DNA from 2 places in the Kluyvera sp. CRP genome. Region 1 is predicted to be linked to the other one. Evidence: predicted binding sites of a transcription regulator. Region 1 holds the regulator's gene; the other holds the start of a gene.
The links. Region 1 encodes CRP, which controls carbon source genes, mostly activating them, when cyclic AMP is high. Its sites were predicted from a motif close to ATGTGANNNNNNTCACAT; they were not measured.

Region 1 (5,526 bases):
ACGGTTTTGCCGATGCCATTGACTATTACCGCCAGTGCAGCGCGATGCCGATCTTAAGCAAGATCACCAAGCCGACGCTGATCATCCACTCAAAGGACGATCCGTTTATGGATCACCACTCCATCCCCGCACAGGAAGAGCTGCCGGAGAACGTGGAGTACCAGTTGACGGAATACGGTGGTCACGTAGGTTTTATCGGCGGCACTTTGCGCCACCCGGAAATGTGGCTGGAAAAACGCATTCCCGCCTGGTTGATGCGCTGGTTGGGAGCAAAAGCATGATTATTCCCTGGCAGGATATCGACCCGGAGACGCTGGACAACCTGATTGAAAGCTTTGTCTTGCGCGAAGGCACTGATTATGGTGAATATGAACGTTCACTTGCGCAAAAGGTCGCCGACGTAAAACACCAGCTACAAACAGGCGAAGCGGTGCTGGTCTGGTCTGAGCTTCATGAGACCGTCAACATCATGCCCCGTAACCAATTTCGCGGTTAACTATACTCTAACGGCAGGAGGCGTTTACCACGCTTCCCTTGTCGTCTTTTCAGGGAGTTATTCGCATGTCTGCCAAACATCCGGTTATTGCCGTTACCGGCTCCAGCGGCGCGGGGACCACCACCACCAGCCTCGCCTTCCGTAAAATCTTTGCTCAACTCAACCTGCGCGCGGCAGAAGTGGAAGGCGACAGCTTCCACCGCTATACCCGTCCGGAAATGGATATGGCCATTCGTAAAGCCCGTGATTTGGGCCGCCATATTAGCTACTTTGGTCCGGATGCCAACGACTTCGGCCTGCTGGAACAAACCTTTCGCGACTATGGCGTGAGCGGTAAAGGGCAGTCGCGTAAATATCTGCATACCTACGACGAAGCGGTACCGTGGAATCAGGTACCCGGCACGTTTACCCCCTGGCAGCCGCTGCCAGAACCGACCGACGTGCTGTTCTACGAAGGGCTACACGGCGGCGTAGTGACGCCACAGCATGATGTCGCCCGCCACGTCGATCTACTGGTCGGCGTGGTGCCAATCGTTAACCTTGAGTGGATCCAGAAGATGATCCGCGACACCAGCGAACGCGGACATTCCCGCGAAGCGGTGATGGATTCCGTGGTGCGTTCGATGGAAGACTATATCAACTACATCACGCCGCAGTTCTCCCGCACCCATATCAACTTCCAGCGCGTGCCGACGGTCGATACCTCTAACCCGTTTGCCGCCAAGGGCATTCCGTCGCTGGACGAAAGCTTTGTGGTGATTCACTTCCGCAATCTCGACAACATCGACTATCCGTGGCTACTGGCCATGCTGCAAGGCTCATTCATCTCGCATATGAATACGCTGGTGGTTCCCGGCGGGAAGATGGGGCTGGCGATGGAATTGATCATGACACCGCTGGTGCAGCGTATGATGGAAGGGCGAAACTAATGCACGAACCCTCACCCCACAGGGGCGAGGGATTCGCTGCGTGCGAGGAATTACCCTTCGATCACTTCGTAGGAGTGGGTGATATTCACCGCTTTTTCAAGCATCAGCGCAACAGAACAGTACTTCTCGGCAGACAGATCCACCGCACGGGAAACCGCCGCATCCTTCAGCCCTTTACCGGTGACGATAAAATGCAGATTGATGTGGGTGAACAGGCGCGGCGCTTCTTCACGACGCTCGGAGGTCAGCTTCACTTCGCAGTCGGTCACGTCGTTGCGGCCCTTCTGCAGGATAGACACCACGTCGATGGCGCTACAGCCGCCCGCGGCCATCAGCACCACTTCCATTGGGCTTGGCGCTTTATCGCCAGAGTTGCCGTCCATCAGGATCTGGTGTCCAGAAGCGGACTCACCGAGGAAGGTCAGCCCTTCAACCCATTTCACACGCGCTTGCATAATTTTTAACTCCAAGGTTGCAATTTTCTTCTCAGATTACGCGCACATAACAATTCTCGCAATGGAAGGCGATCGACGTCATGCTGAAGCGAGACACCAGGAGACACACGGCTAAAGCTATGCTAAAACAGTCAGGATGCTACGGTAATACATAAACGTACTGCATGTATGCAGAGGACATCACATTACAGGCTGCGACAGTATTCGACAGCCGACTTCCCAGGTAACGGGAAGGATACTATTGCAACCGGTGGCCGCAATGCTTTTGCCGCCGGGAAGAGCTTATAACAGAGGATAACCGCGCATGGTGCTTGGCAAACCGCAAACAGACCCGACTCTCGAATGGTTCTTGTCTCATTGCCATATTCATAAGTACCCATCGAAGAGCACGCTGATTCACCAGGGTGAAAAAGCAGAGACGCTGTATTACATCGTAAAAGGCTCAGTGGCAGTACTCATCAAGGACGAAGAAGGGAAAGAGATGATCCTCTCTTACCTCAACCAGGGCGATTTCATCGGTGAGTTAGGCCTGTTTGAAGAAGGCCAGGAACGCAGCGCGTGGGTACGGGCAAAAACCGCTTGTGAAGTTGCTGAAATCTCTTATAAAAAATTCCGTCAGCTGATCCAGGTTAACCCGGACATCCTGATGCGTCTCTCTTCGCAAATGGCGCGTCGTCTGCAGGTTACCTCTGAGAAAGTCGGCAACCTGGCGTTCCTCGACGTCACCGGTCGTATCGCTCAGACCCTGCTGAACCTGGCAAAACAACCTGACGCAATGACCCACCCGGACGGGATGCAGATCAAAATCACCCGTCAGGAAATCGGCCAGATCGTCGGCTGCTCTCGTGAAACCGTGGGCCGTATCCTGAAGATGCTGGAAGATCAGAACCTGATCTCCGCACACGGCAAAACCATTGTCGTTTACGGTACCCGCTAATCCAGCCCAAACGGCGTATTGCGTCATGCAGTACGCCGTTTTTGTTTTCCCCCTATGTGGCGCAGGCTGATTTACCACCCGGAAGTCAACTATGCACTGCGGCAAACGCTGGTGCTGTGTCTGCCCGTTGCCATTGGTCTACTGCTCGGCCACCTCCAGCAGGGGTTGCTGTTCTCGCTGGTGCCCGCCTGCTGCAACATTGCCGGGCTTGATACCCCGCATAAGCGTTTCTTCAAGCGTCTGATCATCGGCGGCTGCCTGTTCGCCGGATGTAGTCTCGCCGTTCAGCTGCTGCTGGCGCGCGATGTGCCTTTGCCACTGATTCTGACCGGGCTAGCGCTGCTGCTTGGCGTCACGGCAGAGATCAGCGCGCTACACGGACGACTGCTGCCCGCCTCGCTAATTGCCTCCATTTTTACCCTCAGCCTGGCAGGGAATATGCCCATCTGGCAGCCATTATTGATCTATGCGCTGGGGACATTATGGTACGGGCTATTCAACTGGTGGTGGTTCTGGATGTGGCGCGAGCAGCCGCTACGCGAGTCGCTCAGCCTGCTTTACCGTCAGCTTGCCGACTACTGCGAAGCCAAATACAGCTTGCTCACCCAGCATACCGATCCCACCACCGCGCTGCCGCCGCTGCTGACTCGCCAGCAAAAGGTGGTGGACCTGATTTCCCAGTGCTACCAGCAACTGCACATGCTGGCGGCGAACCAGCACAATGACTACAAGCGGCTGCTGCGCGCTTTCCAGGTTGGGCTGGATTTGCAGGAGCATATCTCCGTCAGCCTGCATCAGCCGGAAGAGGTGCAGAAGCTGGTTGAACGCAGCCATGCGGAAGCGGTAATCCGCTGGAATGCCCAGACGGTAGCCGCACGCCTGCGCGTGCTGGCGGACGATATTCTCTATCACCGCTACCCTACCCGCTTCAACATGGATAAACAGATTGGCGCGCTGGAGAAAATTGCCGACCAGCACCCGGATAACCCGGTGGGTCAGTTCTGTGCCTGGCACTTCAGCCGCATTGCCCGCGTGCTACGCTCCCAGCGCCCGCTGTACCCGCGTAACCTGATGGCCGACAAAGAACGCCGTCTGCCGCTGTTCCCGGCGTTAAAAAGCTACCTCTCTTTGCGCTCTCCCGCCCTGCGTAACGCCGCGCGTCTCAGCGTGATGCTGAGCATCGCCAGCCTGATGGGCGCGGCGCTGCACCTGCCGAAACCGTACTGGATCCTGATGACGGTGCTGCTGGTCACACAAAACGGTTACGGCGCGACCCGGGTGCGAATTTTCCACCGAGCAGCGGGTACCCTTGCCGGTCTGGTGATTGCCGCCGTGGCCCTGCACTTCCACACGCCGCAGGGCTGGGCGCTAACGGGCATGCTGATAGTGACGTTAGTGAGCTACCTGATTATTCGTCGCAGCTACGGTTGGGCGACCGTCGGCTTTACCATCACCGCGGTGTACACCCTGCAAATCCTGACGCTTAATGGCGAAGAGTTTATTGTCGCCCGCTTTATCGACACCATCATTGGTTGCCTGATCGCCTTTGGCGGCATGATTTGGCTATGGCCGCAGTGGCAGAGCGGCCAGCTGCGCCAGAACGCCCAGGCGGCGCTGGAGGCCGATCAGGACGCTATCCGCCTGATCCTCAGCCCCGACCCACAGGCACCGAAGCTGGCCTACCAGCGCATGCGCGTCAACCAGGCACACAACACGCTGTACAACACGCTGAACCAGGCGATGCAGGAGCCGGGCTTTAATTCACGTTATCTTGAAGATATGAAACTGTGGGTGACCCACAGCCAGTTTATCGTCGAGCACATCAATGCCATGACGACGCTGGCGCGCGAGCACAATATGTTGACGCCTGATTTGGCGCAGCAGTACCTGGAGTCGTGTGAGATTGCTCTACAACGCTGTCAGCAGCGTCTGGAATACGATGAAGCGGGGAGCAGTGGCGAGGTCAACATTATGGAAGCGCCGGATTCACTGTCCCACGGGCCGTTAAGCACCATGGAACAGCATCTCCAGCGAATTCTGGGGCACCTGAACACCATGCACACTATTTCGTCGGTGGCCTGGCGCCAGCGCCCACGGCACGGCGGCTGGTTAAAGCGGCAAACTAGCTAACAATTTTCGCGACGGCCTGGGCAAAGCGCTGCATACCTTCGTCGATATCCACCTCTTCCACCACCAGCGAGGGGGCAAAGCGCATCACGTCCGGGCCGGCATTCAATACCATCACACCGACATCCGCTGCCGCATACAAGAAGTCGCGCGCGCGGCCTTTGTACTTCGCGTTCAACTCGGCGCCAATCAGCAGCCCCATCCCGCGCACATCGCTGAAGACATCGTATTTCGCGTTAATCTGTTGCAGATGCTGAACAAACCGCTCGCGCTTAGCATTGACGCCGTTCAGCACTTCCGGCGTGTTGATAATATCGAAGGCCGCACCGGCGACCGCGCAGGCCAGCGGGTTACCACCGTAGGTAGAGCCGTGCGAACCGACGTGGAAAGCGCTGGCAATATCGTTGGTTGTCAGCATGGCGCTGACCGGGAAGCCGCCGCCCAGCGCTTTAGCGCTGGTCAGAATGTCCGGCGTCACGCCGTAGTGCATGTAAGCAAACAGTGAACCGATACGCCCCATGCCGCTCTGCACTTCATCAAAGACCAGCAGCGCCTGATGCTTGTCACACAGGTCGCGCAACC
Region 2 (5,526 bases), 880 kb from region 1:
GATCATGTCGGGCATCTCGATACCCGCGTTGGCCGCGAGGTCACTCAGCTTGGTCATATCTTAAGACAGCTACCGGACGTTGTCGGCTGTCGCACTGATGCGAAGGTCGCCATCATCTTTGACCAGCAGAGCCGTTGGGCCATGGACGATGCGCAAGGGCCACGTAACAAAGGTATGGAGTATGAGCTGACGGTGAACGAACACTACCGTCCGTTCTGGGAGCAAGGGGTCGCCGTAGACGTGATTGACGCCGATGGCGATCTCAGCGCCTATCAGCTGGTGATTGCGCCAATGCTGTATATGGTGCGCGAAGGTTTTGCCGAGCGCGCCGAAGCCTTTGTCGCTAACGGCGGCCACCTGGTCACCACCTACTGGACGGGGATCGTCAATGAAAGCGATCTCTGCCACCTGGGCGGTTTCCCTGGCCCGCTGCGCAAGCTGTTAGGTATCTGGGCGGAAGAGATAGATTGCCTGGACGACGGCGAGCGTAACCAGGTTCAGGGGCTGGCGGGAAACATGGTTGGACTGCAGGGGCCTTACCAGGTGCGCCATCTGTGTGAACTGATTCACCCTGAAACCGCGCAGACGCTGGCGGCGTATCGTGATGATTTCTATGCGGGGCGCCCGGCCGTGACCGTCAATAGCGTCGGTAAGGGCAAGGCGTGGCATATTGCTTCGCGCAACGATCTGGCGTTCCAGCGAGATTTCTTCACATCGTTAATGGATGAGCTGGCGCTGCCGCGAGCGGTTGCCAGCATCTTTCCACCTGGGGTGGTGGCTACCGCGCGTACCGATGGCGAAAGCGCCTTTGTCTTTGTGCAGAACTTTACCGCGCAGACGCAGACAGTTACCTTGCCGGATGGCTATGAACATGCCGCGACAGGCGCTGATGCCAGCGGTCAGCAGGTGCTGCAACCCTGGGACTGCCGTATCGTTCGTCGTAAAGCATAATCCGCTGCAATTCCAAGCCTGCTCATCCGAGCAGGCTTTTTTACTTCTGTAGATAATCAAGGAGCGTCGATGATGGTCAGTCTTAAATCCTTCCTGCACTACTTCTCCCAGCCTAAACCGTCGGTGCCATTAAGCGCCAGCGAGCAACAGCAAATTCAGCGTCTGATTAGCGCATTTGGTGGTCAGAATAATATTGAAAATGTTGATGCCTGTATTACGCGATTGCGCGTCACGGTTAAGGACCTGTCTGTCGTGGATTCTCAGGCGTTGCAGAATGAAGGTGCGCTGGGGGTTATTATTCTTGGGCAGCAGGTTCACGCTATTTTTGGCAAGCAATCTGATGCGCTGCGTCAGTTGTTAGATGAACACTTTGCGGGTAATAAATAAATTGGTATGTTGCCATCTGGAAATTTTTCACGGTTCTGCCGGATGGCGCTTCGTTTATTTGGGAAATAATGGCTTTATATGAAAACCCTGATTTGATATCGGGGTTTTTTATTATTGGTGCGATAAAAAAAGAGGACAACCTAATAATAGCATTATCCCCAAGGCCAGATGATAGAAACAATAATGGAGTGGCAAATATAAAATTGGCGCAAATAACAAAAGATAGAATTAGGGCAAAACAATGATTCAGTCAGGTTAACGTATTACCACCAGGCTTCCACCTGCACGCCGAAGTTCCAGGTATCGCTGGCGGTGCCGTCGTTAAAGGCATTGCCCTGTTCGGAATCATTCAGGTAAGAGGCAAAGACGCGCAGCTCCGGACGAGACATAAAGTCAGGGCCATCTGCCAGGCCTAACGCGATGGTGTATTTCTCGCCGCTCTGCTTATAGTGGCTACCGTCAGTGTATGAGTCTTTCTGATAGAAACCACCCACTTCACCAATTAAACGTACATATTCAGTGAACTGATATTGCGCGCGGCCAACCAACGAGACCAGACGTGATTTATCGGTGTATTCGGTGGTGTTATCCGCCGAACCGTAGGTCAGCACGTGGTTAAGAGAGAACTTGTCGGTAATTGGGATCAGACCGGTGTTGATAACACGGTAGCCGGTGGCATCATTGACGTAGTTCCACATGTCGTACCAACCTCCACCCTGGGAGACCATGTTCTGCGCCAGGCCTTTGTTGGCATATTGCAGCACCAGCTTGTTATAGCCGCCAAACATATCCTGGCTGATTTCACCGGTCAGCATTACACCGTTATCAGCATCATACAGGCCGCCGTAATCCTTCTGTTTGTCAGTTGCGTTCGGCATGGCGTAGTCGATACCGAATTCGGTCCAGGCACCGCTCCATGGTTTCCAGCCCGCATAGCGAAGATCAATGTAGTTAATGTTTACGTCGTTATCACCGTCAACGCGATAGTCGACATCGTTGGCGTCGCCGCGGATCCAGGCCAATGAAACTGCGCCAGGGCCGACGGTATAATTTTCGATCCCGGCGCCGGAGCCGGAAATATTCCAGTATTTGGTATCAATGATGTGCAGATCGTGGCGTTGGTAATAGCGTTTCCCACCCCAGATAACCGCATTCGGATCGCCCGGGATAAGCCCTTTAATCTGTAGGTTTAATTGACGCAGACCAAACTGCGCATCGTCGCCGAAGGTAGTTTCGTTATCGTTTGAACCGTCGGAAACCATGCTGACCATTGAGTCCAGGTAGAAACTGACATCGTTTTTCTTATACACCTCAGAACCCAATTCAAGTTCACCGTAGGTGTCGGCTTCGTTTCCCAAACGGCCGAGTTTGTTTTTTTGCCATTCCTGCATTCCGCCATCGCCAGAAACGCCTACGCCGGAGCGGAGGTAGCCATGGAAATCAATAGGAACTGACGTTGCCGCCAGCAGAGAAGATGAAGTCAGCGCAGTAGCTAACGCAATTGAAAGCGTGCGTATGGTTGTTTTCATTATTATCCTCGTTTTGTTTTGTATTACGTTCACATAACGAGTGTAATAAAATGCCTAAATGTAAAATCTGGCAAACATTTGATTGTTGATATGTGACTAACTGCAAATAAATTAACCATTTTCTGTTCATTTTGTAAGGGGTTTCTTGTTGCATGGGAATGTGGGCGTATCTCTTTTTTATGTTATCGTATGTCATAAATCAGGTCGGTAGACGTTTTTTGGGATGACCCCTGTTACAATCTAGCGATAACAACATAAGGAACCGGACGATGAAGTCTAAAAGCGCAACTTTGGAAGACGTTGCTCGCCATGCGGGCGTCTCCTACCAGACTGTGTCCAGGGTACTCAATAAATCTGCCAATGTATCCGAAGCCACACGCCACAAGGTGGAGAAATCCATCGAGGCACTCCGCTATGTCCCAAACCGACTTGCCCAGCAGCTGGTTGGCAAGACCACTCATACCCTTGGACTGGTGACCACTTCACTGGCGTTGCACGCGCCTTCTCAGGTTGCGGCAGCGGTGAAACGCTACGCAAATGTAGAGGGGTATCAGGTACTGATTTCGATGATTGATGAGAACGTCAATCATAGTGTTCAGGATTCGATCAACGAACTGAAATCACAGCTGGTCAGCAAAGTGATTATCAACGTACCATTAGAGACTGAAACAGCACAGAAAATTGCAGATGACAACGATGATATCGTCTGCCTTTTCCTCGATGTTGATCCCTATAGTTCGGTGTATAACGTTTCGTTTAATCCGGCAGATGGCACCCGTGCCAGCGTCAAATATCTGTATGAGTCGGGTCATCGTGAGATGGCTATTCTGGCCGGCCCGGTGAGTTCTGTCTCCGCCAACCTACGTTTGAGAAGTTGGCTGGATACGCTCAATAGCTACGGACTGAAGCCGGTGACCGTGCTGCACGGCAACTGGGATGCACAAAGCGGCTATGCCTGTGCGCTGCAAATGCTGCGCGAGACCCCGGATTTCTCGGCGGTGCTGGTGGGGAACGATCAGATGGCGTTAGGGGTGCTGAGCGCATTTCATCAGCATCAGGTCGCCATTCCCGGCGAAAAGTCGGTGATTGGTTACGATGATACCTATGAAAGCTCATTTTTCTACCCAGCGCTGACCACGGTATCGCTAGACCTGGACTTGCAGGGCAAAGAGGCGGTACGCCGCATTCTTGAAAGTGACGACAACGCTTCGTCACGGACTTCATCCATTCTCCCTGCTCGCCTTGTCGTGCGCCACTCTTCTGGTGCGAAGGTGGAGCAGGGCAAAGATATGCAGGCGATTGCCGAGCAGCTGCGCGCGATTGCGCATCAGCTTAGCCGCTAACCTCCCTTGCCGGAGTGCAGTCTGCACTTCGGCTATTTCCCTTAAAACTGTAGTGTTGCAAAGCGCTTTTTGACGGCGTATCGTAATTGTTATGTTATAACATATTAATTGAGGCTCAGATGAAAGAGAACATCCACCCCCATTACCGTACCGTGGTATTCCACGACACCAGCGCTAACGAGTACTTTAAAGTCGGCTCCACCATCAAAACGGACCGGGAAATTGAGCTGGAAGGCGTGACATATCCTTATGTCACGATTGATGTTTCATCAAAATCGCACCCGTACTACACCGGGAAGCAGCGCAGCGTTTCCGCCGAAGGTAGCGTCGCGCGCTTTACCCAGCGTTTTGGCCGCTTTGTTGATGTGAAAAGGGGGTCCTGATGCAGGTACTTAACTCGCTGCGCAGTGCGAAACAGCGCCACCCGGATTGTCAGATAGTGAAGCGCAAAGGTCGTCTTTACGTGATCTGTAAATCCAACCCCCGCTTTAAAGCCGTACAGGGGCGCAAAAAACGTCGTTAACGGAAAGCCTCCAGGGACTGGCGCTGCTTGCCGTCGGCGGTAAAGTTATCGGCGGCAAGCCAGGCCTGGAAGGCGCGGTCCAGCGCGGGCCATTCGCCGTCGATAATGGAAAACCAGTCGGTATCGCGGTTGTGGCCTTTAATCACCAGCGCCTGGCGAAAACGTCCTTCAAACTGAAAACCTAAACGTAGTGCCGCACGGCGTGAGGGTTCATTGAAACTGTTGCATTTCCATTCATAGCGACGGTAGCCGAGCGTCTCGAAGGCGTAGCGCATCAACAGCCACTGCGCTTCCGTCGAGGCGGGCGTGCGGCTAAGCAGTGGCGAAAAGTGAACATGCCCCACTTCCATCACCCCATGATTTGGGTCGATACGCATCAGTGCCAGCGAGCCCACTGGCTGCTGGGTGCGGATATCTATTACCGCAAAGTGCAGCGGATCCTGAAGGGATTCCACGCCGGCGATCCACTGACGATACTCTTCCACCGATCCCTCTGGCTCACGCAGCAGCCACGTCCAGTTGCGGGTATCCGCCGCTTGCTGATGGGCGGCAAAGAGCGCATCAGCATGTTGCAGACTTAGCGGTTCCAGACGGCAATACTGACCTTCCAGCACCACGCGCTGCGGATACGGGCGCGGCTGCCAGTCCGGCAGGGCATCGCCAATTAGCTGACCAAATTGATTGAGCTGACTCATAACCTCTCCTTAGGGAAATAGACAATACGCCGAGCGTAGGGCTTTGCTGGTTCCATAAAAAGTGCCACCAGAGTATCTTTTGATGGTGCCACGAGGAG

Region 2: the regulator CRP is predicted to act here: its motif matches at 2,958-2,975, upstream of K7B04_RS11475 (maltoporin).

The regions. Positions count from the first base shown of each region.
Region 1 is NZ_CP082841.1:1,560,793-1,566,318, reverse strand. It holds gene K7B04_RS07235 (hydrolase) at 1-281, shown strand, start outside; gene K7B04_RS07230 (YheU family protein) at 278-496, shown strand; gene K7B04_RS07225 (phosphoribulokinase) at 562-1,425, shown strand; gene K7B04_RS07220 (OsmC family protein) at 1,476-1,880, opposite strand; gene crp (cAMP-activated global transcriptional regulator CRP) at 2,185-2,817, shown strand; gene K7B04_RS07210 (YccS/YhfK family putative transporter) at 2,872-4,947, shown strand; gene K7B04_RS07205 (aspartate aminotransferase family protein) at 4,940-5,526, opposite strand, start outside.
Region 2 is NZ_CP082841.1:2,442,707-2,448,232, forward strand. It holds gene K7B04_RS11460 (beta-galactosidase) at 1-951, shown strand, start outside; gene K7B04_RS11465 (glucose PTS transporter subunit EIIB) at 1,024-1,338, shown strand; gene K7B04_RS11470 (hypothetical protein) at 1,407-1,583, shown strand; gene K7B04_RS11475 (maltoporin) at 1,602-2,867, opposite strand; gene K7B04_RS11480 (LacI family DNA-binding transcriptional regulator) at 3,137-4,210, shown strand; gene K7B04_RS11485 (type B 50S ribosomal protein L31) at 4,330-4,593, shown strand; gene ykgO (type B 50S ribosomal protein L36) at 4,593-4,733, shown strand; gene K7B04_RS11495 (GNAT family protein) at 4,730-5,428, opposite strand.